DNA from 2 places in the Mesorhizobium sp. M9A.F.Ca.ET.002.03.1.2 genome. Region 1 is predicted to be linked to the other one. Evidence: riboswitches for the same ligand, from Rfam matches in the RefSeq annotation. Region 1 holds a riboswitch; the other holds the start of a gene.

Region 1 (11,474 bases):
TAACACGGACTTCCTTTGCGCCTGAGTCAGCGGCCTCGCCAAATCTTTTGATCGCATATCCGCCGGCAGCTACGGGAGAAGATTTCAGCACGGGCTCGATTGCAACAAAAAGTCGTTCAGCGTCTGGCCCGTACAGATAGAGGATACATTTGCCTTCACCAAACTCGTCGCCATCAAACTCGCCGACCGAAGTATCCCTGATAACTTGTTCTAGCCTATCCTCCAAAACGAAAATGGATTCGCGTTCTTGCGGCGCCCCAAACTGACCGCCGTTGAGAAGAAGATAGACGATTACCGCCTGTTCCACGAACAATCTCCAGCTTGCCGAGCGCTCAAAACTCTATCCCCTGCTGCGCCTTCACGCCGGCGGAAAAGTGATGCTTGGTCACGCCCATCTCGGTGACCAGATCGGCCGCATCGACCAGCGCCGGCTTGGCGTTGCGGCCGGTGACAACGACATGCAGCCCCTCGCGCCGCCCCTTCAGCGCCGCCACCACCTTATCGAGATCGAGATAGTCATAGCGCAGCGCGATGTTCAGCTCGTCGAGCACCAGAAGGCTGATCGATGGATCGGCCATCAGCTCCAGCGCCTTGGCCCAGGCGGCTTCGGCGGCGGCGATGTCGCGCTTCAGGTCCTGCGTCTCCCAGGTAAAACCCTCGCCCATCGTGTGCCAGACGACCCGATCGCCGAAAACGGCAAAGGCATCCTTCTCGCCGGTGTGCCATTTGCCCTTGATGAACTGGACGACGCCGACGCACTTGCCGTAGCCGAGCATCCTCAGCGCCAGCCCGAAGGCGGCGGTGGTCTTGCCCTTGCCGGGGCCGGTGTTGACGATCAGCAGGCCCTTCTCGACCGTCTTTGCCGCGACCTCGGCGTCCTGCACCGCTTTGCGCTTGGCCATCTTGGCGCGGTGGCGTTCCTCGTCCCTGTCGTTAATCGGCCCGTCTTCGATATGCGGCCCGTCTTCGATATGCGGCTTGTCTTCGATATGCGGCTTGTCTTCGATGTGCTTGGTATCAGCCATGTCATTTCACCTTGAGCGGCAGCCCCGCCACCATCAGCAGCACCGTATCAGCCACTGCCGCGACCTGCTGATTGAGCCGGCCGGCGGCGTCGCGAAACCGGCGGGCGAGCGCATTGTCGGGCACGATGCCTTGCCCGACTTCGTTGGAAACCACGAACCATGGCCCGCGCGGCCGCGACAGCACATCCGCCAGCTCAAGGCATTCGGCCTCGATGTCGCGTTCGGCCAGCATATGGTTGGTCAGCCACAGCGTCAGGCAGTCGATCAGGACAGGCCGGCCGTCGGGCAAAGCCTCGATCGCGCCGACGAGATCGAGCGGCGCGTCGATGGTCGTCCAGCCCTCGCCGCGCCGCGACCGGTGCAGCACGATGCGTTCGCGCATTTCGTCGTCGTAAGCCTCGGCGGTGGCGATATAGGTCCACGGCGCCGGACAGGCCGTTATCAGTCCTTCGGCGTGCGCGCTTTTACCGGAGCGCGCACCGCCGATGACCAGGGTCAGCGTCCCGCCGGGAGCAACGCGATCAGGCAAAGCTGTCGCGCAGGCCGGTCGCGCTGCCGGTGAAGCGGCCGCGCACCACGCCGACGACGACGCCGAGCACCAGCCAGAACACCAGATTGGTCAGCGTCACCGCCACCACGAACTGGTGGTGCAGGCCTTCCGGGATCGGCGACTCGAAACTGTCGGGCTGCGGCGCGCCGACGATATGCGGCGCCACGATCAGCGCCACGGCCAAGATCGCCAGTGGCAGCGACTTGCGGAAAGCAAGCAGGCCGAGACCGGCCGCCGTCGCCACCACGGTCGCCGTCCACCAGATCTGGCGCTGGGCGAGATCGGCCGCCGGCATCGCCGGCAGCTCGGGCGGCAGGCCAAGGTTAGGAGCCAGCGTGAACACCGCAAAGCCGGCGAGGCCCCAGAACAGACCCTGACGCCAATTGCCGATGCCGCCGGCGAACTCCGAAGCGGCGACCAGGATCAGCGCAAAGCCGATGCCGGTGACGACATTGGCAACGACGTTGAAGGCGAAGCGCTCGAAACCGTCGGCCGGCGCCCAGCCTTCGTCTTCCGGAGCGGCAGCTTCGGCTGGCGCCGCGCTGGTCATGGCATCGGTATCGGTGGCGTTCGCGGCGGGCGCCGCGGCATGGTCATGTGTGTGGCCGCCGCCGGCCTGTTCGTAGACTTCCGCCTTGAGAATGAGCGGCACGGTGGCGTAGGCTTGCATGCAGGCGAGAACGACGCCGGCCACGAGCCCTGCGACCGCCGCGATGAACACGACGTTGCGAAACAGTGTCATGATGTCAATCCCTCGTCAGTGGCAGGGAAATGCCATCGAGTGGCGATAGTCGTGAGCGGCATTGTGCACCGCATCGATATGCGAGAAGCCGACAAAGCCCATCACGAAAATGCCGAGACATGCAGCAAGCGCCAGCTGCATGAAGCGCGACTGCGAGGAGACGGAAGCGCCGAGGGAGACGGAAGCGGTATTCATGTCTTGTCCTTTCGCCCTCCACCCGAGGGCATAGAAGTCAGTTCTCCTGTCGCCGGCAGGTCTCCTGGCTCGCGGATCAGCACCCTTCCCCACCTTCCCGAAGACAAATCTTCAGTGGCATATGGAGAGGACTACCGCACACAGTTGCGGGGGCAGCCACGGCATTGGGCAAACAATTCACCCTCACCGCATTCCCTCTTGGTTCCAAACGGAACCGACGACAGCTGTGACTATAGGCAGAATCGTCGCGCCCGGCAAACCAAATTCCGCCAGCCGCCAACTGGAATGCGCCATTTGGCTTCAGCCTTCCAACGAGACGATCCGATTGGCGACCAGTTGCTGCAACTGCCAAAGATGGCGGTCGTGAATGCCGCGCTCTTCTAGGTTTTTCACCGTGTTGTAGAGGTAGTCGACGCCTGATCCCCAGTGTCCACAGGACGTCGTCAGTCTTTCGACGACCTCGTGCTCATCGAGCGAACCAGCATAGGTGATGCCGCTGCGATTGATGACGAAAGCCAGCGCCCTCACCGGACCGCCATTGCTCGCCAGCCTGAGAATACGAGGCTTATAGCTTGTCGGCTTCAGCGTCATTTCGCGTCGGAAAAGCCTGCCCAATTGCTGCCGCCGATCGCCATCGGTTAGCCGAAAAGCGATGCCCTTGCACTGCCCTCCGCGGTCCAGAGCCATCATCAGGCCGGGGCGATCTTTGGTGCCGCGCCAGCGCGTCATGTTCATGCAAAAAGACCGGTGCCAGCCACGCACCACGGCGACACGTTCGTCGACATGGTCGATTTCGGGTTTCCAGATCAGCGAACCGTAGCCAAACAGCCACAACGGTTCGGCGGCAGGGAGTTCTGCCTGTAACTCGTCCAGCATCGCGTCATAGTCGCCATCATCCAGATGCATGACATCCGGGTCAGGTCCAGCATCCTGGACCTCACGCCAACAGCGCGCGACCAGCTCCGGCGTAAGCGCCATCTGTCGTGTGGCCACGTTCCAGATCCCTTTTCTTGCCGCATGATTATGCGTCCCGATCGAGACTCGCAATGCCGTCGCGATTGACAATTTTCGCGGCCGGGTGTCGGCTGGCACATCATAGGAAGCCGGCCATGCAACCCAGCCCCAGCGACCACGATGCCTATAACGGTTTGACGCGACCTGAACCGACGCTGCCGGCGTCGGACTACTGGAACCTGGACGCCTATCAGCGCGATCTCGACGCCATCTGGTATCGAAACTGGCTGCTCCTCTGCCGCGAGGCCGACCTTGCTCAGCCGCTGGCGTTCAAGACGTTCCGTGTCGGCACGCAGGAGATCGTCGTGCTGCGCGACGAGGCAGGCGCGCTTCGCGCCTTCCACAACACCTGCCGGCATCGCGGCTCGCAGCTTTGCCGAGAAAGCGAAGGACGGCTGAAGGCGCGGCTCATCACCTGCCCCTATCACGCCTGGTCCTATTCGCTGCGCGGCGATCTCGTGCGCGTGCCGTCGAAATCGCTGCCTGAAGGCTTCGACAAGGCCGATCATCCGCTCTACCGCGTGGCGCTGTCGGTGTGGCGCGGTTTTGTCTTCGTCAATCTCGCGGAAGACGCCGCCGGGTTGGCTGAAACGTCCTTCGATCCCACATCTGGCAGCCTCGCCAACTGGCCGCTGGAAACACTGGTCACCGGCCATGTGCTGCGCAAGGTGATGAACTGCAACTGGAAGATCTTCTGGGAGAACTTCAACGAGTGCCTGCATTGCCCGGGCGTCCACAAGGACCTGTCGCGGCTGGTGCCGATCTATGGCCGCGGCCTGATGGGGCGGCACGACGACCCGGAATGGGCACGCCACGCCGACAATGACGCGCCGGAGTTTTCCGGCGGCCTGCGGGCCGGGGCCGAGACATGGTCGCGCGACGGCCACGTCCACGGTCCGGTCTTTTCCGGCCTGACGCCCGCCGAGCGTACCGCCGGGCAGACCTATGCCACCAACCTGCCGTCTACGTTCATCGTCGGCCATGTCGACTATGTCAGGACCGTGCGGCTGGTGCCGCTCGGACCGGAGCAGACCGAACTGACCGCCGAATGGCTTTTTTCGCCCGAAGCCCTCGCCGATCCAACGGCGGACCTCGACAACATCGTCGCCTTCGGCAGGCAGGTGCTGGAGGAGGACGCTGATATCTGCGAGGTCAATCAGAACGGCCTGCGCTCGAGGCGCCACAAGGCCGGCGTGCTGATGCCCGAAGAATATGAACTGCACCGCTTCCACAACTGGGTGCGCGAGCAGCAAACAACGCTTTCATCCAATCTGTGAACATCAAGGGGATTTGGCCCGCCTTCTTTTGTCCGGGGCAACCATGATAGTCGTCTTGCAGTGCTGAATCAGATTGCGAGACCATGAGCATTCCTATGCCGACCGCCTCCGTTCAGGATCCGCCGAAGCTGAAGCGAATCGTCGCCATCGACGTGGCCCGCGGCGTCGCCCTGCTTGCCATGGCGAGCTACCACTTCACCTGGGATCTCGAATTCTTCGGCTACGCCGATCCCGGCCTGACCGCCTTCGGCTGGTGGAAATTCTACGCACGCTGCATCGCCTCGACTTTCCTGTTCCTGGTTGGCGTCAGCCTGTTCCTCGCCCATGGCAAACAAATCCGCTGGAACGGCTTCTGGAAACGTTTTGCGATGGTCGCCGGGTCGGCGCTCGCAATATCGGCCGCCACAAGGCTTGCCACCCCGGACAGCTTCATCTTCTTCGGCATCCTGCACGAGATCGCGCTGGCCAGCCTGCTCGGCCTGGCGTTCCTGCGGCTGCCGGCGCTGCTGACGCTTGTTGTTGCGGCTTTCGTCATCATCGCACCCCTCTACCTCAGGTCCGAGATCTTCGACCATCCGGCCCTGTGGTGGGTCGGCCTGTCGGCAACCAATCCGCGCTCCAACGACTATGTCCCGCTGTTGCCATGGTTCGGCGCCGTGCTTGCAGGCATGGCGGCGGCAAAGCTCGCCTCCGCCTCCGGCGTGCTGACGCGGCTGGCAAACCTGACGGCCGGCCGCTGGACCAATCCGCTGGTCTTTATCGGCCGGCACAGCCTCGCCTTCTATCTGATCCACCAGCCGGTGCTGATCGCCTCGGTCTGGCTGTTTTCGCAAATCATGCCGGCGCCGGTCGAAACCAGGCAGGTGACCTTCCTGAAAGATTGCCAGATGTCGTGCGAGCAATCGCGCGACACGGAGTTCTGCTCCAGCTATTGTGTGTGCATGCTCGATACGCTTGAAGGCGAGGCCGCGCTTGATCGGCTCTACCGCAACGACCAGGCTGCGGAATGGAAGGCACATCTCGGCGAACTCGCCGGCGCCTGCACTGCCAAAGCCGATAGCACTTTGATGGAGGGAGGAGCACAATGACCGACCATCAGCCGAAATCGGGGCAGCCGAAATCGGGGCAGTCGAAACCGGGGCTCATACCGTGGCCGCCGCTGATCTACCTCGTGGCCATCGCCGTCAGCATCGCGCTTGGGCTGCTCTATCCGCTGCCATGGATCGGCGGCCTTTTGGGCGACATCCTGTTCGCGGCTGGCTGGGTGGCCTTGCTCGGCGTCGTCGCACTCTGGTTCACGGCGATCCGCACCATGATCCGGGCAAAGACGACGCTCCACCCAAACGCCGTGCCGAACCATCTGGTCACATCAGGCCCCTTCGCCGTCAGCCGCAACCCGATATATCTGGCCAACACGCTGCTGCTGATCGGCGTGGCCCTTGTCTCGGGGATCCCATGGTTCCTGCCGCTGGCGATTATCGCGGCCTTCGCAACGCAGAAGATGGCGATCGAGGGCGAGGAAAAAGTCCTGACGGCGAAATTTGGCAAGAAATACCGGGACTATGCGAAAAGGGTGCGGCGCTGGATCTGATGGCGGCGAAATCAGCCCGAAGCCTACCCCGACGCGCGTCCCGTATTCGGCAGCAGTTTCCGTCCGGCATAAAACAGCGTCGGGATCAATAGCACGATAGCCAAGACCACGGCCGGTCCCGCCAGGGTGAAACGCGCTGACGAGACATAGCCCTCGCGAAACGCCTGATGCAGCAGGGCGGCGGTAACCGGCAGATTCAGGACGAGAGCGGTCGCGGTGCCCGGCATATAGCGGCCCATGGCCAATGTGACGAGGAGATGCGGAAAGGTCACATTGAGCAGCATCGCCAGCGCATAACCGGTCAGGACGTAGGCGCCGAAACTCTCCCGTCCCTGCACGGTGGCGATCAAGGCGGCAACGCCGGCAAGAACAGTGAGTACGAACACCGCGAACCGGAATTCCTTGGCTCCAACGGGACGATGCCAACGCCCTGCCCGCTCGGACCAGGCAGGCAGAAAAACGGCCTCCTCCAGATTGTGGATAGCGACCACAGCAGCGAACAGCCAAGCGAGAATGATAAACATGATTTGATTGATCGCCGGTTTAGAGCAATTCCAGGAAAAGTTAGAACGGTTTTCCGTCCGGAATTGCGTCAAAATAAAGAGATAGAGTGCCTGGCGAAGAGACGTCGGGGATCGGTCAGGTGTTGACGCCGAGCTCCACCAGCCGCTCGACGCAGGATTCCTCGGCCTGGTCGAGTTCGGCCAGGGTCTCTTCGAGGTCCCGGCGCTTCTGGCGCAGATCCTCGCGCTTTTCCTCGATGCGCTTGATCATCAGATTGAGTTGACCGACCTCCCCGGGCGGCTCCTTGTACATCTGGATGATTTCACGGATTTCGTTGATCGAAAAGCCGAGCCGTTTTCCCCGCATGATCTGGCGGATGAGATGTCGGTCCGACGGGCGAAACAGCCGCGTGCGGCCGCGTCGTATCGGCTGCACCAGCCCCTCGTCCTCGTAGAAGCGCAGCGTCCGCGTCGAAACATCGAATTCGCGGGTCAGTTCGGTGATCGAATAATATTCCCGCATCGTCACTCCAAATGCCCGGAAAGCGGCGCGATCGCCCGTCATGCGGCGATGCCCTTCATTCACAAAAGGGGCTCGTCCCGTGCCGGAATCGACCGGTAGTTCTCCGCCGAAACTTCGCACGCAACTTACGTAAAAGTCAATTGAACGCCTTGTCAGGTTCCCGCGCCCAGATGCAGCCACCAGGTGGCAAGGCTAAGGAAGGCGAGGAAACCGATAACGTCGGTAATCATCGTCGTGAAGATTGATGACGAAATCGCCGGATCGGCGCCGAGCCTGTCGAGGAACAGCGGAATCAGAATGCCGCCGAGCGCCGCAGCCAGCATGTTGACGATCATGGCCGCGGCAATGACGAAACCGAGATCGGGATTGTGAAACCACAAGCCGGCGACCAGCCCGAGGATCGTCGCAATGACCATGCCGTTCAGCAGGCCGACCACAACCTCGCGGCGAATGACGCGACCGGCATTGTAGATATCAAGGTCACGTGTGGCGAGCGCGCGCACGGTCACTGTCATCGTCTGCGTGCCGGCATTGCCGCCCAGCGAGGCAACGATCGGCATCAGTGCGGCAAGTGCGACCATTTCCTCGATCGTCGCACCGAACATACTGATCACTGAGGCCGAGATGAAGGCCGTCCCGAGATTGATCAGCAGCCACGGAACGCGCGAGCGCGAGGTCGAGAAAATGCTGTCCGACAATTCTTCGTCGCCGACACCGCCCATGCGCAGCAGATCTTCCTCTGCCTCCTGCTGGATGACGTCGACCACATCGTCGATGGTCAGCACGCCGACAAGCCGCTCGTTCTCGTCGACGACGGCGGCGGAGAGAAGGTCGTATTGCTCGAATTCGCGCGCCGCCTCTTCCTGGTCCATCGTGGCCGGAATGGCGTGCCTTGTCTCATGCATGACCTCTTCGACCTTGACCGAGCGCTTGGTGCGCAGGATCTGGTCGAGGTCGATGGCGCCGAGCAGCTTGAAGCTCGGATCGATGACGAAAATCTGGCTGAAGCGGTCGGGAAGATTGTTGTCCTCGCGCATGTAGTCGATGGTCTGGCCGATCGTCCAGAACGGCGGCACCGCGACGAACTCCGTCTGCATGCGGCGGCCGGCGGTCTCTTCGGGATAGTCGAGCGAGCGGCGCAGCCTGATCCGCTCGGTGAACGGCAGTTGCGACAGGATCTCGTCCTGGTCTTCCTTTTCGAGATCCTCGAGAATGTAGACCGCGTCGTCGGAATCGAGGTCCTGCACCCCCTGGGCGATCTGCTCGTTGGGCAGATTGTCGACGATGTCGCGGCGGATCGCCTCGTCGACCTCGGTCAGCGCGGAAAAGTCGAAGTCGGCGCCCAACAGTTCGACCAGCGCGCGGCGCTGTTCGGGATGAAGCGCCTCGAGCAGGTCGCCGAGTTCGGATTGATGCAGGTCGTCGACTTCACGCTTCAGCGTCAGCGTGTCGCGATCGGCGATCGCCGCGCCGATCTGGGCAAGGAACGACGACAGAATGGCGCCGTCCTCGCCATAGATGTCGGCGTGGCTATCCTCAGCGGCCCTGGCGCCGGTCGTCTGTTCGTCCTGGCCTTCCACCAGCGCCTCCCGCCATCAGAATTCCGGAAAAGGTGCCCGTCAGGTCTAGAGCATCGGACCCAAAAGTGGAAACCGGTTTTGGCAAAAATCCGATGCCCAAGCACAGAGATAGAGCGGCGGCATGATTCCGACTTGGGAGTCCGCTGCTCCCATGGCGCAACGCGCGGAAATATCAGACGAAAATGCGCCCTGTCCTGTAGGGAGGCGAAGGCTGATGCGATTTGGATTGCCGGACGGCAGATCGTTTACTCTTGATCGTCCGAAGCGGGAACGGATCGATCATCTGCCCTCATCGTTCTCTCGTAGAGGCGCCAAGATGAAACCACGATTGCGCAACAAAACTTAACATCATTTCACGCATGCGGCCACTTTCATCTGAAATGTTGAAAGCATCGGGGGCTTATCGCCTCGCTATACTGGAGCACGCATGTTCGCCAAAATGGACTCTGGAATGTTTGCTGGCAGGGCTTCTCTTGCAGCAATGGCCATCCTGTTTTCAACGCATCCGGGAGCAGCGCTTGCCGCCGACGCCATTGCGGTGAATTCAGACGATTTCACCCTGCCGCCGCCCGAACCTTCTCGTTTCGCGCGTTTCGAACAAAAACTGTCCGACTGGCATGTCGTCTTGGGCGGCGGCGCGATCATCGTTCCGAAGTACGAGGGCAGCGACGAGTTCAAGATCATGCCGATGCCCTTTGTCACGGCGACATTTCTCGACGTGGTGACGATCGATCCGACAGGCGCCAACATCGCCATCTATAAACAAGACCGGTTCGAATTCAGCGCGCGGCTTGGTTATGAAATGGGCCGCGATGAAGACGATGCCGACCGCCTGCGCGGGCTGGGAGACATCGGCATGGGCGCGACCGTCGGCGCGAAGGCCGCCGTGAATTTCGGCCCAGCTGAAATCTTCGCGCAAGTGGACAAGACCATCGGGGGCAGCGATGGTCTGGTGGGCGAGATCGGGATCGAGGTCAGCCAGCCGCTGTCCCAATCATTGATGATCAGCGCCAGCGCTTCCGCCGTCTTCGCCGACGAAAATCACATGCAGGCCTATTTCGGCGTCACGCCGGAACAATCGGCTCGCTCTGGGCTGGCCCGCTACGATGCCGGCGCCGGGTTGAAGCGCGCCGATTTTTCGATCTCCGCCACATATCTGCTCAACCAGAACTGGATGGTACGCGGCGAAGCGGGAATCGGCGTTCTCGTGGGTGACGCGGCCGACAGTCCGATCGTCATCGACAAGATCCAGCCTTCAGGCATGCTTCTCGTCGGATATCGGTTCTGACCGCCCACACAGGTACCAGTCCAGGCAATGGCAAACGTCGCACGACATCAAAGCGATTTGAACGCCGAGTCCAAATCGACAAGGCAAGTTTGGCGTATCCTCATTGTCGAAGACGATGTCGAAATCGCGCGCATGCTGGGCGAGACGCTCACTGAAAACAGCATGATCGTGGAAATAGCCGAGAGCGGCGTCCGGATGGACGCCGCGCTTCGCAACCAGAAATTCGATCTCATCGTGCTCGATGTCATGCTCCCCGGTGAAAATGGCCACAGCATCTGCCGCCGTCTTCGCACGCAAACGAACGTTCCGATCCTGATGCTGACCGCGCTTGGCGAAGAAATCGACCGTATCTTCGGACTGGAGATCGGCGCTGACGACTACATGACGAAACCGTTCAGCGCGCGCGAGTTGACGGCCAGGATACGGGCGTTGCTGCGACGCACGGCCTATGCTCCCGACGAGCGGGATCGCTCGAAGGTGCTTCGCTTCAACGGCTGGTGCCTCGATCCCATACGCCGGCAATTGCATGATCCGAGCAATGCGCGTGTTTCGACCACGACGCATGAATTCGACCTGTTGCTTGCGTTCTGTCGCAATGCAGGCCGGGTTCTCTCACGCGAGGAACTACTCGGCGTAACCCATGCCGGGCTTGCCGGACCGATCGAGCGAAGCGTCGATGTCCATGTCAGCCGGATCCGCCAGAAGATCGAAAAGGATGCGCGCGATCCGGTGCTTCTCAAAACCGTTCGGCTGGGTGGCTACATCTTCACCGCGACGGTGGAGGAAGCATGAGGAATTTCATCCGCCGCAGCCTGCCGCAGTCAGTGCGTGGACAACTCGTGGCGATCATTTTCGTCGCGGTGATTATGATCATGTCTACCGGATCGGTCATCGAAAGTTTTACGAGGAATATCGACCTGCCCGCTATTGACGACAGTGTCATACGAGCCACCGTGATTGCCGGCTTGTTGCGCGAAGCACCAGCGGAGGCTCGTAACGAGATTCTGGCAACGACAGCTCGTGCGGGCCTGGATTTCAAGATACTTTCGAAGGAACAGATCGACGGTATTCCATATTCTTATACGCAGTGGCGAAACATCGAACGGTTTCTCGGGTTCGGGAAGAGGCCGATTGAGGGGCGATGGCTGACCATCGATGGTCAATCCGCGTTTGTCATCGGCCTGGA
Region 2 (11,474 bases), 2.9 Mb from region 1:
CGAACGCTTCCGCGCCCTGCTCGACGAATATCCGGCGACGGCCGCGGTCGGCGAAGTCGGCGATTCACAGCGCGGGCTGGAGGTGGTGGCGGCCTATACCGCCGGCAGCAAGCGCGTGCATATGTGCTACTCGTTCGACTTCCTGGCGCCTGAAAAGATCAGCGCGGCAAAGGTGCGTTCGGTGCTGGAGGCGTTCGGCAAGGTCGCCAGCGACGGCTGGTCGTGCTGGGCCTTCTCCAACCATGACGTGATGCGCCCTGCCTCGCGCTGGGCAGCCGGCGAGGCCGACCCGACCGCTTATCTCAAGGTGATCTCGGCGCTGCTGATGTCGCTGCGCGGCTCCGTCTGCATCTATCAGGGCGAGGAACTCGGGCTCGGCGAAGCCGAGTTGCAGTTCGAGGACCTGCAGGACCCCTACGGCATCCGCTTCTGGCCGGAATTCAAGGGCCGCGACGGCTGCCGCACGCCGATGGTCTGGGATGGCGCCGCCATGAATGGCGGCTTCTCCAAGGCAAAGCCATGGCTGCCCGTGCCCGCCAAGCACCTTTCGCAAGCGGTCGATATGCAGCAGGGCGACGATGCCTCGCTGCTTGAACACTACCGGCGCTTTCTCGCCTTCCGCCGTTTGCATCCGGCGCTGGCCAAGGGCGATATCGACTTCATCGAAAGCGAGGGCGATACAGTCGCCTTCACGCGCCGCGAGGGCAACGAGCAGATCGTCTGCGTCTTCAACCTCGGCGGCCGACCGGCCGAAATCGATCTCGGCGGACGCTCGCTGCAGCCCTTGCCGGGGCACGGGTTTTCGGGACAGACTGGCGCCGGCTCCATCCGCCTCGGCGGCTACGGCGCCTGGTTCGGGCGTATCGACTGAATTTGCAATTCACTGGAGGGAATCATGGCCGATGTCACGCTAAGGCAAGTGAAGAAATCATACGGCAATCTCAACATTCTCCACGGCATCGACCTCGACATAAAGTCGGGCGAGTTCATCGTCTTCGTCGGCCCTTCGGGCTGTGGCAAGTCGACCTTGCTGCGCTCCATAGCCGGGCTTGAGGAAATCACTTCCGGGGAGCTCAAGATCGCCGGCGAAGTGGTGAACGACGTGCCGCCGTCGAAGCGTGGCATCGCCATGGTGTTCCAGTCCTATGCGCTCTATCCGCACATGACCGTCTACGACAACATGGCGTTCTCGATGAAGATCGGCAAGGAGAGCAAGGCCGAGATCGACAAGCGCGTGCGCCAGGCGGCGGAGATCCTGCAGCTGACCAAATATCTCGACCGCTTGCCCAAGGCGATGTCGGGCGGCCAGCGCCAGCGTGTCGCCATCGGCCGCGCCATCGTGCGCAACCCGAAGGTATTCCTGTTCGACGAACCGCTGTCGAACCTCGACGCGGCGCTGCGCGTCGCCACCCGCATCGAGATCGCCAAGCTCAAGGAGTCGATGCCTGCCACGACGATGATCTACGTCACCCACGACCAGGTCGAGGCGATGACGCTGGCCGACCGCATCGTCGTGCTCAAGGAAGGCCATATCGAGCAGGTCGGCACGCCGATGGAGCTCTACAAGAAACCCGGCAATCTGTTCGTCGCCCAGTTCATCGGCTCGCCGGCCATGAACATCCTGCCGGCGACGATCGACAAACCAGGCAACCCGACGGTCGTCAGCCATGTCGGCGGACGCAAGGCGACGGTGCCGATCGCCACCCCGGCATCGGCGAAGGGTGCTTCGGTGAGCTTTGGTGTCCGGCCGGAGGATCTGATGATCGCCACCGGCGCGGATTATCTATTCGAGGGAACGGTGGACTATGTCGAGCAGCTCGGCGAGGTCCAGCTCGTCTATGTCGACATCGGCCGTGCCGACCTGCCGCTGGTGACCAAGCTGCCAGGCAATGTCGAGGTCAAGCGGGGTGCTGCGCTGCGGTTGAGTGCCGATGCCGGCGACCTGCATATTTTCGACGCCGACGGACATTCCTTCACACTCCACCAGGCGGAAGCAAAGGCTGCTTGAGACCGGCAGCCGAACTGCCTGACATAAGCGGTTTGGCGAAGGCAAAAACAAGAGCGGCGGGCAAAGCCCGCCGCTCTTGTGCGTTCAGGTCGCTGTTAGCGGCCGAACAGGTCGCGGTCGCTGCCGTGGACCGGCTTCTCGTCAGCCGGAACCGGATTCTGCGCCGGGGCCGAATTCTGGATCGAAGCCGTGTACGAGCTGTCGACCGCGGCGGCCGGCTGGTTGGCGCCATTCGATCCATAGTTGTCGCTACCGGCAAAAGCGCTGCCGGAGATGGCCAGAATGGCGGCGGTGGCAAGAACAATCTTTTTCATTTCAGTACTCCTGGATTTTCGTATTCCACCAGCGCAGCGGGCAAATGCCGCCGCTCTCTGTTGTTGACCATGATCTTTTCCGAAAACCGGTTTCCACTTTTTGCTTCGCTGACCTTCAGTTCGGGATCATGGTCCGGAATCGGCTGTTAGTTGTTGCCGAAGAGGTTACGGTCGCTGCCGTGGGCAGGCTTCTCGTCGGCCGGAACCGGATTCTGCGCCGGGGCCGAATTCCGAACCGCAGCCGTGTACGAGCTGTCGACCGCAACGGCCGGCTGGTTGGCGCCGTCAGACCCATAATGGTCACTGCCTTCAGCAAAGGCGCTGCCGGTGATGGCCAGAACGGCGACGGCAGCAAGAGCGATCTTTTTCATTTTAACTACTCCAGTATCTTAGTTTCCCGTCCGTCCAGCGGCGTGTCTTGGGAGGAATTCGCGTCGTTCGGACAGCCCCGATGTGGGAAGGCCATTCGGCAGATTCCAATCACGAAGTTGTTCCGCGTGGACCAAGAATCTGCATCTTGAAATTGCGCCAGAGGCTCCTACAACCACAATTTTATGCTATATTATCAATTGGTTAGCTGAATCGCGCCATCCGGCCATTTGACGGATCGGCGAACTTGCGTTCACACTGTCCTGCACGCAGTGTCAACAGAAACGAACCGTTCGGTTCGATTTTAGAAACCGCTTAAAAAGCATTTTGAAGCCCGCTAACGAATCGTTGACCATTTCGGGCTCCAACAACGGCCCAATCCGGCATGCCTTGCAGCCAACGGCGCTCCCAGCCGGGTCGCAATTTCACCTCCCTCAAATTCCAGCCCGCAGGATTCGCGGCCGTGTCGCGCCGCATGGATACGATGTCGCTTTCATGCCGACAGTCAGCCGGCCGCCATGATTAGATCATGCCATCTCAGGTGCCGCTTGGTGACGACCAGGCGGAGAATTGGGAAGCCGGTCAGAACCCGGCGCTGCCCCCGCAACGGTGGTGGAGTTCAAGTCGCAACGGGAGACCACTGGGCCACAAGCCTGGGAAGGTGTCGCGGCCGTCCGTAAGGACACTCCAGAGCCCGGAAACCAGCCCGAGATTCGAGACTCGACTGATCGCGGTGGGCGGTCAAGAGGCGGGTAGTGCATGCCCGGCCGTATCGCCGGCGTGCAGCCGATCCTTCCTCCATCACCACCAGTTCAGTCCTTGGAGCGACGTGCGTCCACTTGGACGCACAAAGTACGCTCCAAGACTTTGAATCTGCGCATCGTGCTTTCCGAAAATCGATTCCGATTTTCGGGCCGATGCGACGAGTATGAGGACAGGACATGGATGCGCGCAACGACATGCTGAGGCTCTTGCACGGCCGCAGGGAAGGCTATTCGCTGGAACAGCCCTTCTACACCGATGCCGATTTCTTCAAGCTCGACATGGAGCTGATCTGGTATCGCGACTGGCTGTTCATCGGCCACGATTGCGAGTTCCCGAAGCCGGGCAGCTACATCACCGCCCAGATCGGCGACTATCCGGTCGTGCTGGTCCGCGACCAGCACGGCCAGATCAACGCCTTCCACAATTCCTGCCGGCATCGCGGCAGCCGCGTCTGCAACGCCGACAAGGGCACGGCGGCGAAGCTCGTCTGTCCCTATCACCAGTGGACCTACGAGCTGGACGGCCGGCTTTTGTTCGCAAGGCAGATGGCGGATGGTTTCGACAAGAGCCAGTTCGGCCTGAAGCCGGTCGCCTGCGAAAGCATCAGTGGCTACATCTTCATCTGCCTGGCCAAGGAGCCCGCGGATTTCGCGCCGATGCGCGCCATGATCGAGCCTTACCTCCTGCCGCACCGGCTGCGCGAGGCAAAGGTCGCCTTCGAATCGACCATCGTCGAGAAGGGCAACTGGAAGCTCGTCTGGGAGAACAACCGCGAGTGCTACCATTGCGCCGGCAACCATCCGGAACTGTGCAAGACATTCCCGGAAGCACCGACCGTGACCGGCGTGCAGGGCGCCGACAGCGACCCGGAAATGCTCGCGCATTGGGCCAAATGCGAGGCGGCGGGCTTGCCGAGCAGGTTCCGCATCGATCCGGCCGGGCAGTATCGCGCCACCCGCGCGCCGCTGCTGCGCGACGCCGTCAGCTATACGATGACGGGACGGCGCGCGGTAAAGAAGAACCTTTCCGACAGCGTTTCGACCGACCGCATCGGCTCGCTGCTGCTCTACCACTATCCGACGACCTGGAACCACATCCTCGGCGATCACGCGGTCACCTTCCGCGTGCTGCCGATCAGCGCCACCGAAACGGCCGTCACCACCAAATGGCTTGTCCACAAGGACGCGGTCGAAGGCATCGACTACGACCTCGCCGAACTCACCCATGTCTGGACCGAGACCAACGACCAGGACCGCCGCATCGTCGAGGAAAACGCCTTCGGCATCCTGTCGCCGGCCTATGAGCCCGGCCCCTATTCGGAGCTGCATGAGGGCGGCGTCATCCAGTTCGTCGAATGGTACGCCTCCTTCATCGGACCGCGCCTTGCCGAGGACGGCCGGCCGGCGTTGCGCAGCGTCGCCTGAAAAAGCTCAAGGGAATGAATGCGATGACGGACCTCGGGCTCTACCGCCATCTCGACGAGATGACGCCCTGGAACGACAGGCTCCAGGTGCTGGAAGTGATCGGCGTCAGCGACGAGGCGCCTGACGTGAAGACCTTCACCTTCCGCTCCGACAACCAGACCTGGTTCCGCTATAAACCCGGGCAGTTCGTGACGCTGGAACTGCCGACCAGCGAAGGGCCGCTGCTGCGGACCTATACGCTGTCGTCCTCGCCGTCGCGGCCGTTCTCCATTGCGGTGACGGTGAAAGCGCAGGCCGGCAGCATCGGCACACGCTGGATGTTCGATAATCTGAAACCCGGCATTCACGTGAAAGCCTATGGGCCGACGGGCGACTTTTCGCTGCACAGCCATCCCGCGGCCAAGTATCTGTTCGTCTCGGCCGGCTCCGGCGTGACGCCGATGATGTCGATGCTGCGCTGGCTGAACGACTGCGCGCCTTGGACCGATGTCGGCTTCGTCAACTGCGCGCGAAAGCCCGAGGAGATCATCTTCCGCAAGGAGCTCGAATTGCTCGGCAGCCGCATGCCGGGTCTGACGCTCGGCTTCATGATCGAGGAGCGCTCCAGCCGCGAGGGCTGGTTCGGCCATATGGGCCGGATAGACGCAATCCGGCTGCCGCTGCTGGCGCCCGATTTTCGCGAGCGCGAAGTCTTCTGCTGCGGCCCTGATCCGTTCATGCGCGCCGTGCGGCAGATGCTGGAGGCCGCCGGCTTCGACATGGCCAGCTATCATCAGGAAAGCTTTGCGGCACCGGCGGTGGAGGAAATACCGGCCCCGTTTGCCTCGCCGGCAGAAGGTGGGGTCGATATCCCTGGCGAAGCCGCAACGCCGATCCGATTCTCGCTTTCGGATGTCGATGCCGAATGCCTTGCCGGCCAGACCGTGCTGCAGACGGCGCGCGCTTCGAGCGTAAGAATCCCCGCGGCCTGCGAGTTCGGCCTGTGCGGAACCTGCAAGGTGAAAAAGGTCTCGGGCGACGTCGAAATGAGCCACAATGGCGGCATCCTCGATCACGAGATCGATGACGGCTTCATCCTCGCCTGCTGCTCGAAGCCGCTGACGGCGCTGGAAATCGAGGCCTGAGACGACAGGCTGAACGGCAGCACACCCGCTTAAAGCGCGTCGCGCCTGAAAGGATTCACGCGCTTTAAGTTCTTGTTCTTATGCATGTCGTTATCCCAAAACCGCTGCGCACTTTTGGGCGACATGCATTAGACCCCGTAGCGTTCGGTGCGGATGAGGCCTGCCGGAACGCCGGCATTTATCAGCGCCTCGGCAGCGGCCGACACGAAGGCATTCGAACCACAGACAAAGGCGAACCTTAGCGGCGCGGGAAGCCGCACTATTGATTGCGCCATCATCGCGGCATCGACCCGCCGCGAATGATCCGCCGGGCGCCGGGCCGGCTCGCGGGTCAGCGTCAGCACCAGATCGAAGCCGTCCCGGCGATCGTGGAAGTCGATCAGCTCGTCGCGAAAGATCACCTCGTTCCAGACACGCGCGGAAAACACCAACGCCATGGGCACCGCCGATTTCAGCGCGGCTCGATGGCGGATCATCGCCATCAGCGGCACCACGCCCGACCCGCCGCCGACCAGCAGAAGCGGGCCGCCGTCGCTGTCGGACCAGACGAAGTGGCCGCCGAGCGGGCCGCGCAATTCGACCTCGTCGCCGACCGCCGCCACCTCATGAAAGAACGGCGAGACCTCGCCGTCGTCTAACCTTTCGATCGCCAGTTCGATCGTCTCGCCCGATTCCGGCGCCGAGGCGATGGAGTAGGAGCGGCGCGCCTGATAGCCGTCCGGCGCCGTCAGCCTGACATCGACATGCTGCCCGGCACGATAGGCGAAAGGCCGCGACGGCCGGAGGAAAAAGCTGGTGACGCGCGGCGTGCGCTTTTCGATCCGGGTGATGGTGACCGTCTGCCAGGGCGACTGCGCCGCCGGCCCGTCGCTCATGGATCGCCCGTATAGCGCTGCTCGCGCCACGGGTCGCCATAGATGTGGTAGCCACGCAGTTCCCAGAAACCCGGCTCGTCGCGCTCGGTGAACTGCAAGCCGTTCAGCCACTTGGCCGATTTCCAGAAGTAGAGATGCGGAACCAGCAGCCGCGCCGGGCCGCCATGGTCCGGCGTGATCGGCTTGCCTTCGTAGAGCAGCGCCACCATCGCCTTGCCGGTGGTGAGATCCTTCGTCGGCACGTTGGTTGTATAGCCGTCGAAAGACAGCGCCAGCGTGAAGGGGCTCAGTGGCTCGATGCCGGCATCCGCCAGAATGTCGTCGACCAGCACGCCCTGCCACGCCGTGTCGAACTTGGTCCACGCGGTGACACAATGGATGTCGCGGGTCATCTTGGTCAGCGGCAGCGCGTTGAATTCCTTCCAATTCCACGTCTTGACCGGCCGCGGTCCGTGCTTGAGCGTGAACGACCACTCCTCGGTGCGCACGCGCGGCGTCGGCCCGGCCGACAGCACCGGAAACCCTTGCTCGAGGTATTGGCCGGGCGGGATACGCGCATCCGTGTCGGTGGGGGGCTTTCGCCCGGAGAAGCCGCGGGTGACCATCGAGACAATCCGTTTGCTTGGGGCCGTTTGCTTGGGGCCGTTTGCTGGAAGGCCGTCTGCCGGCCTGCACCAGTCTTCTCGAAGATGCTCTGGCGGGCAACCGAAATCTTGGCCGCGACAGAACCGGAAAATAAAAAACCCGCCTCGCGGCGGGTCGTCGGCGCAAATCAGCACCGTGAAATAATTCCTAGCATAACTGCCCTCACATGTCAAGTTGAAACTACCCGTGGTTGCAAGACAATCGCTTCAGGTTTGCCCTGAGTTCGCATGTCTTCCCGTCCTGCCGAAGCCTCCTATGCGCCTATCCCGTCTGTTCGCTTGAGATAGAAAGTGGCGATTTCGCGCATTCGCCTGGCGTCGAAGCTCGGTCCATGGCCGCCATGGCCGATGCGGATCGGCAGGTCGAGCAGCCGCTGCATCGTCCGGCGATAGGCGGCGCGGTCGGAGTCCGGCAGGTCGTCGATCAGCATGGCATCGTAGATGGCGTCGCCGGCGAAGAACAGGCCGTCGGCCTCATCGAACAGCGCGATCGAATCGGGCGAATGGCCCGGCAGATGCAGCACACGAAATTGCCGGTCGCCGAGATCGACAATGTCGCCCTCGCCAAGCGTCCGCGTCAGCGGCGCCGGCGGAATTTTGTAATCGGCTGCTTTCCAGCCCGGCGCCGGCAGCTTCGAGACCGCGCCGTCGAGCGTGTGGAACATGTGGGCGTAGGTGACCGCTTCATCCATGCTGTCGAATTGCGCGGCGCTGTGCCTCGGCCCTGCCCGCAGCGGGAATTCGTGCAGCGAGCCGACATGGTCAAGATGGATATGGGTAGCGACGACGAGCAGCGGCTTGCCATCAGGCGTATCGATCTCCGGCGCCAGCGGGCAAATACCCATGCCGGTGTCGACAAGCAGATCGACATCGCGGCCGCGCAGATGCCAGATGTTGGCGCGCACGAAATCATGCACGAATGGCTCGGTCAGCATCGTCGTGTTTTGATCGACGATGCTTCTGCTGAACCAATCGTCCATCAGAAGCGAGCCGGCATCAGACGAACGGCTTTCCGACCTTGTACTTTTCCGGCACCAGCCGCTTCAGATAGGCCATGCCCGCATCGGAAAGCTGGTTGACATCCGGTTTCATGAAATCATCCGGCATGTGGCGCGTCTTGCCGGCGACGTTCTTCAGCGGCACCTTCTTCAGCACGGTTTTCTTGCCGTCATATTGCAGCGCCACCGAGCCGCCGCCCTGTTCGGCGACAGCGACCGCAAAGACGCCGGCGTCGAAGGCTTCCTGCGCATCCACGGCGTTGATGGCGCCGACATAGCCGCGCGGCATGTAGCCGAGCGCGTCGACACGCGCCCGCTTGCCCGGCAATCCTTCGGCCAGCGCGCGCTCGAGGGCGGCCGGCAGGTCGCTGCCCGACAGCTTGACGTTGCCATGCGCATCGCGCTCCAGTTTCTCCGGCGGGACAAGGCTTTCGACCAGCGCCTTGCCGTCGGCGGTGCCGACGCCTTCGGAGACCGCAACGATGCAGCGCTTGTGGCGGTCGAGCGTGGCGCGCACGTCCTCGATGAAGCTAGCTGCCGAGAATGGACGTTCCGGCACATAGACGAGATGCGGGCCGCTGTCGGGGTCAAGCTGCCATGCGGCGGCGGCGGCGGTGAGGAAACCGGCATGCCGCCCCATGACGATGCCGACATAGATGCCCGGCAGAGCGCGGAAATCGAGGTCGACCGAGAGAAAGGCGCCGGCGACGAACTCGGCCGCCGAAATGAAGCCGGGCGTGTGGTCGTTCTCCTCGAGATCGTTGTCGATGGTTTTCGGCGCATGGACGAAAGCCATCTTGCCGCCGGCGGCGTCGGTCAGGATCTGCTGCGTGCCCGAGGTGTCGTTGCCGCCGATATAGATGAAGGCGTCGGCGCCGGCCTTCTTCAGGCCGTTGAGGATGACCTCGCAATAGGCGGCATCCGGCTTGTCGCGCGTCGAGCCGAGGGCAGCGCTCGGCGTTGCCCCAATCAGCCGCAGCCGGTCCTCGGCGATGGCGGAAAGATCGACATAGTTGCCGTCACGAATGCCGCGCACGCCGTGGATGGAGCCCAGGACCTTGGCGCCGGGATGCCGCTTGCGGATCTCGAGCGCGGCGCCCACCATCGTCTGGTTGATGACGGCGGTCGGGCCGCCGCCTTGCGCGATCACAAAAGTTCCGGACATGCTTCACGTCTCCCGAGCAGTGGCTTTGCAGGCACATTCGCCTGTCTTGCGCCATCGCGCAACGGGAGAGTCGGGCAGCCGCCAAGCGGCAGTGAGGTCAGACGACGACGATCGGGTTCTTCCTGGAGACGCGGCTGTAGAGGTCGATGATGTCCTGGTTGATCAGGCGCACGCAGCCCGACGACATCGCCTGGCCGATGCTCCACCATTCGGGCGAGCCATGGATGCGGTAACCGGTGTCCTGACCGTTCTGGTAGATGTAGAGGGCGCGTGCACCGAGCGGATTTTCGAGGCCGCCGGGTTGGCCGCCCTGCCACTTCACCAGTTCCGGTTTGCGGGCGATCATCTCGGCCGGCGGGGTCCAGGTCGGCCATTCCTTGCCGTACTGGATGTTGGCACGGCCGGACCAGCGGAAGCCTTCCTTGCCGATGCCGACGCCGTAGCGGATCGCGTCACCGCCGGGCTGCACCAGATAGAGCAGCCGCTCCTGCGAATGGACGACGATGGTGCCGGGCTGCTCGCCGGTCGGATCGACGACGATCTGGCGGCGGAACTCCGGCTTGACCTTGAGGTAGGGCACTTCCGGCAGGGTGAAGCCGCCGTCGGTGACGGAGGCGTACATGACGGCCGGGCTGGTTATGTTCCTGTCGACGCTGATGCTCGGGCGGATGGGCCGGATCGAGCCGGTGGTGCCGCCGTCGAGCTGAAGCGCCGACAGGTCGAGCGTCTGGCTGCAGCCGGCAAGGCCGAGCAGCGCCAACGAGCCGGCACCGGACAGCATCGCGCGGCGGGAAAGCTGGTTTTCGGAAATTTCGGTTTCGATTGCGTCGCCATTGCACGGCGACGTCAGACCTTGCGGCAACTCACGCATGTACCCAAACCCTACGCTGTCGGCCGGAAACACGGTCCGGCCGGATAGAGGGCATTTTCAGCAATCATGGTTGAAAAAGCGTGAACACGGCTTGCCCCGCCTTAACCTCCTGGCCGAGCCGCGTGCCGTACATTTTCGATGCTGCCCCTTTACATCTTCGCGAGGCCAAGGATTTATCCTCTTCTTTGAGCTCAAGGAGACGAACATGTCCTTCGAAAACTGGGCCGCCTTTGCCGCCGCCTCGACCATCCTTCTTGTCATTCCCGGCCCGACCATCCTCCTGGTCGTGTCATACGCGCTCGGCCAGGGCTGGCGCACCGCGCTGCCGATGGCGGTCGGCGTGGCGTTTGGCGACTTCACGGCGATGACGCTGTCGATGCTGGGCATCGGCGCGCTGCTGGCGGCATCGGCCACCGTGTTCACGGTGCTGAAGGTGATCGGCGCGTTCTATCTGATCTATCTCGGCATAAAGCTGTTTCGCGCCGGCGGCGCGCTCAGGGCCGAGCCGCGCCTGGACGCGGTGTCGTCGGCCAAGATGATGGCGCATGCCTGGCTGGTCACCGCGCTCAACCCGAAAAGCATCACCTTCTTCGTCGCCTTCCTGCCGCAGTTCCTCGACCGGCACGCGGATTTCTGGACGCAGATGCTGATCTTCGAAACGACCTTTCTGGCGCTCGCCTTCGCCAATGCCTTCGGCTACGCGCTGATCGCCGCAAGGGCGCGCAACGTCGTGCGCAACCCGAAGGCGATCCGCATCTTCAACCGCACCGGCGGCACGCTGCTTGTCGGCGCCGGCATCGCCACGGTGGCGATGCGTTCAGGCAATTGATGGTATGATGACATGGCAGTCAGGGACACATTCGGCCTGACGTTTTCGGGTGCGGCGGAAGCCGGGTTTTCGCTCTACAGCCAGGCTG

What was found. A riboswitch is a leader RNA that binds a small molecule or an ion and turns the genes downstream of it on or off. The one in region 1 is predicted to bind cobalamin.
Region 2: linked by a shared signal. The riboswitch ahead of EJ066_RS09465 (aromatic ring-hydroxylating dioxygenase subunit alpha) and the one ahead of EJ066_RS25920 (CbtB domain-containing protein) in region 1 are both predicted to bind cobalamin.

What each region holds. Positions count from the first base shown of each region.
Region 1 covers NZ_CP034443.1:5,347,100-5,358,573, forward strand. Annotated here, with positions in the region: gene EJ066_RS25900 (hypothetical protein) at 1-307, opposite strand, end outside; gene cobO (cob(I)yrinic acid a,c-diamide adenosyltransferase) at 333-902, opposite strand; gene cobU (bifunctional adenosylcobinamide kinase/adenosylcobinamide-phosphate guanylyltransferase) at 1,027-1,554, opposite strand; gene EJ066_RS25915 (CbtA family protein) at 1,547-2,317, opposite strand; gene EJ066_RS25920 (CbtB domain-containing protein) at 2,333-2,512, opposite strand; cobalamin riboswitch at 2,549-2,746, opposite strand; gene EJ066_RS25925 (gamma-glutamylcyclotransferase) at 2,813-3,505, opposite strand; gene EJ066_RS25930 (aromatic ring-hydroxylating dioxygenase subunit alpha) at 3,622-4,803, shown strand; gene EJ066_RS25935 (DUF1624 domain-containing protein) at 4,887-5,891, shown strand; gene EJ066_RS25940 (isoprenylcysteine carboxylmethyltransferase family protein) at 5,888-6,394, shown strand; gene EJ066_RS25945 (HXXEE domain-containing protein) at 6,418-6,990, opposite strand; gene EJ066_RS25950 (MerR family DNA-binding transcriptional regulator) at 7,034-7,420, opposite strand; gene mgtE (magnesium transporter) at 7,573-9,000, opposite strand; gene EJ066_RS25960 (MipA/OmpV family protein) at 9,428-10,288, shown strand; gene EJ066_RS25965 (response regulator transcription factor) at 10,316-11,080, shown strand; gene EJ066_RS25970 (ATP-binding protein) at 11,077-11,474, shown strand, end outside.
Region 2 covers NZ_CP034443.1:1,876,001-1,887,474, reverse strand. Annotated here, with positions in the region: gene EJ066_RS09490 (alpha-glucosidase) at 1-871, shown strand, start outside; gene ugpC (sn-glycerol-3-phosphate ABC transporter ATP-binding protein UgpC) at 896-2,008, shown strand; gene EJ066_RS09480 (DUF680 domain-containing protein) at 2,104-2,322, opposite strand; gene EJ066_RS09475 (DUF680 domain-containing protein) at 2,469-2,693, opposite strand; cobalamin riboswitch at 3,214-3,416, shown strand; gene EJ066_RS09465 (aromatic ring-hydroxylating dioxygenase subunit alpha) at 3,633-4,880, shown strand; gene EJ066_RS09460 (hybrid-cluster NAD(P)-dependent oxidoreductase) at 4,904-6,004, shown strand; gene EJ066_RS09455 (FAD-binding oxidoreductase) at 6,133-6,879, opposite strand; gene EJ066_RS09450 (molybdopterin-dependent oxidoreductase) at 6,876-7,484, opposite strand; gene EJ066_RS09445 (MBL fold metallo-hydrolase) at 7,778-8,503, opposite strand; gene EJ066_RS09440 (diphosphate--fructose-6-phosphate 1-phosphotransferase) at 8,520-9,686, opposite strand; gene EJ066_RS09435 (L,D-transpeptidase) at 9,784-10,557, opposite strand; gene EJ066_RS09430 (LysE family translocator) at 10,763-11,386, shown strand; gene EJ066_RS09425 (tetratricopeptide repeat protein) at 11,399-11,474, shown strand, end outside.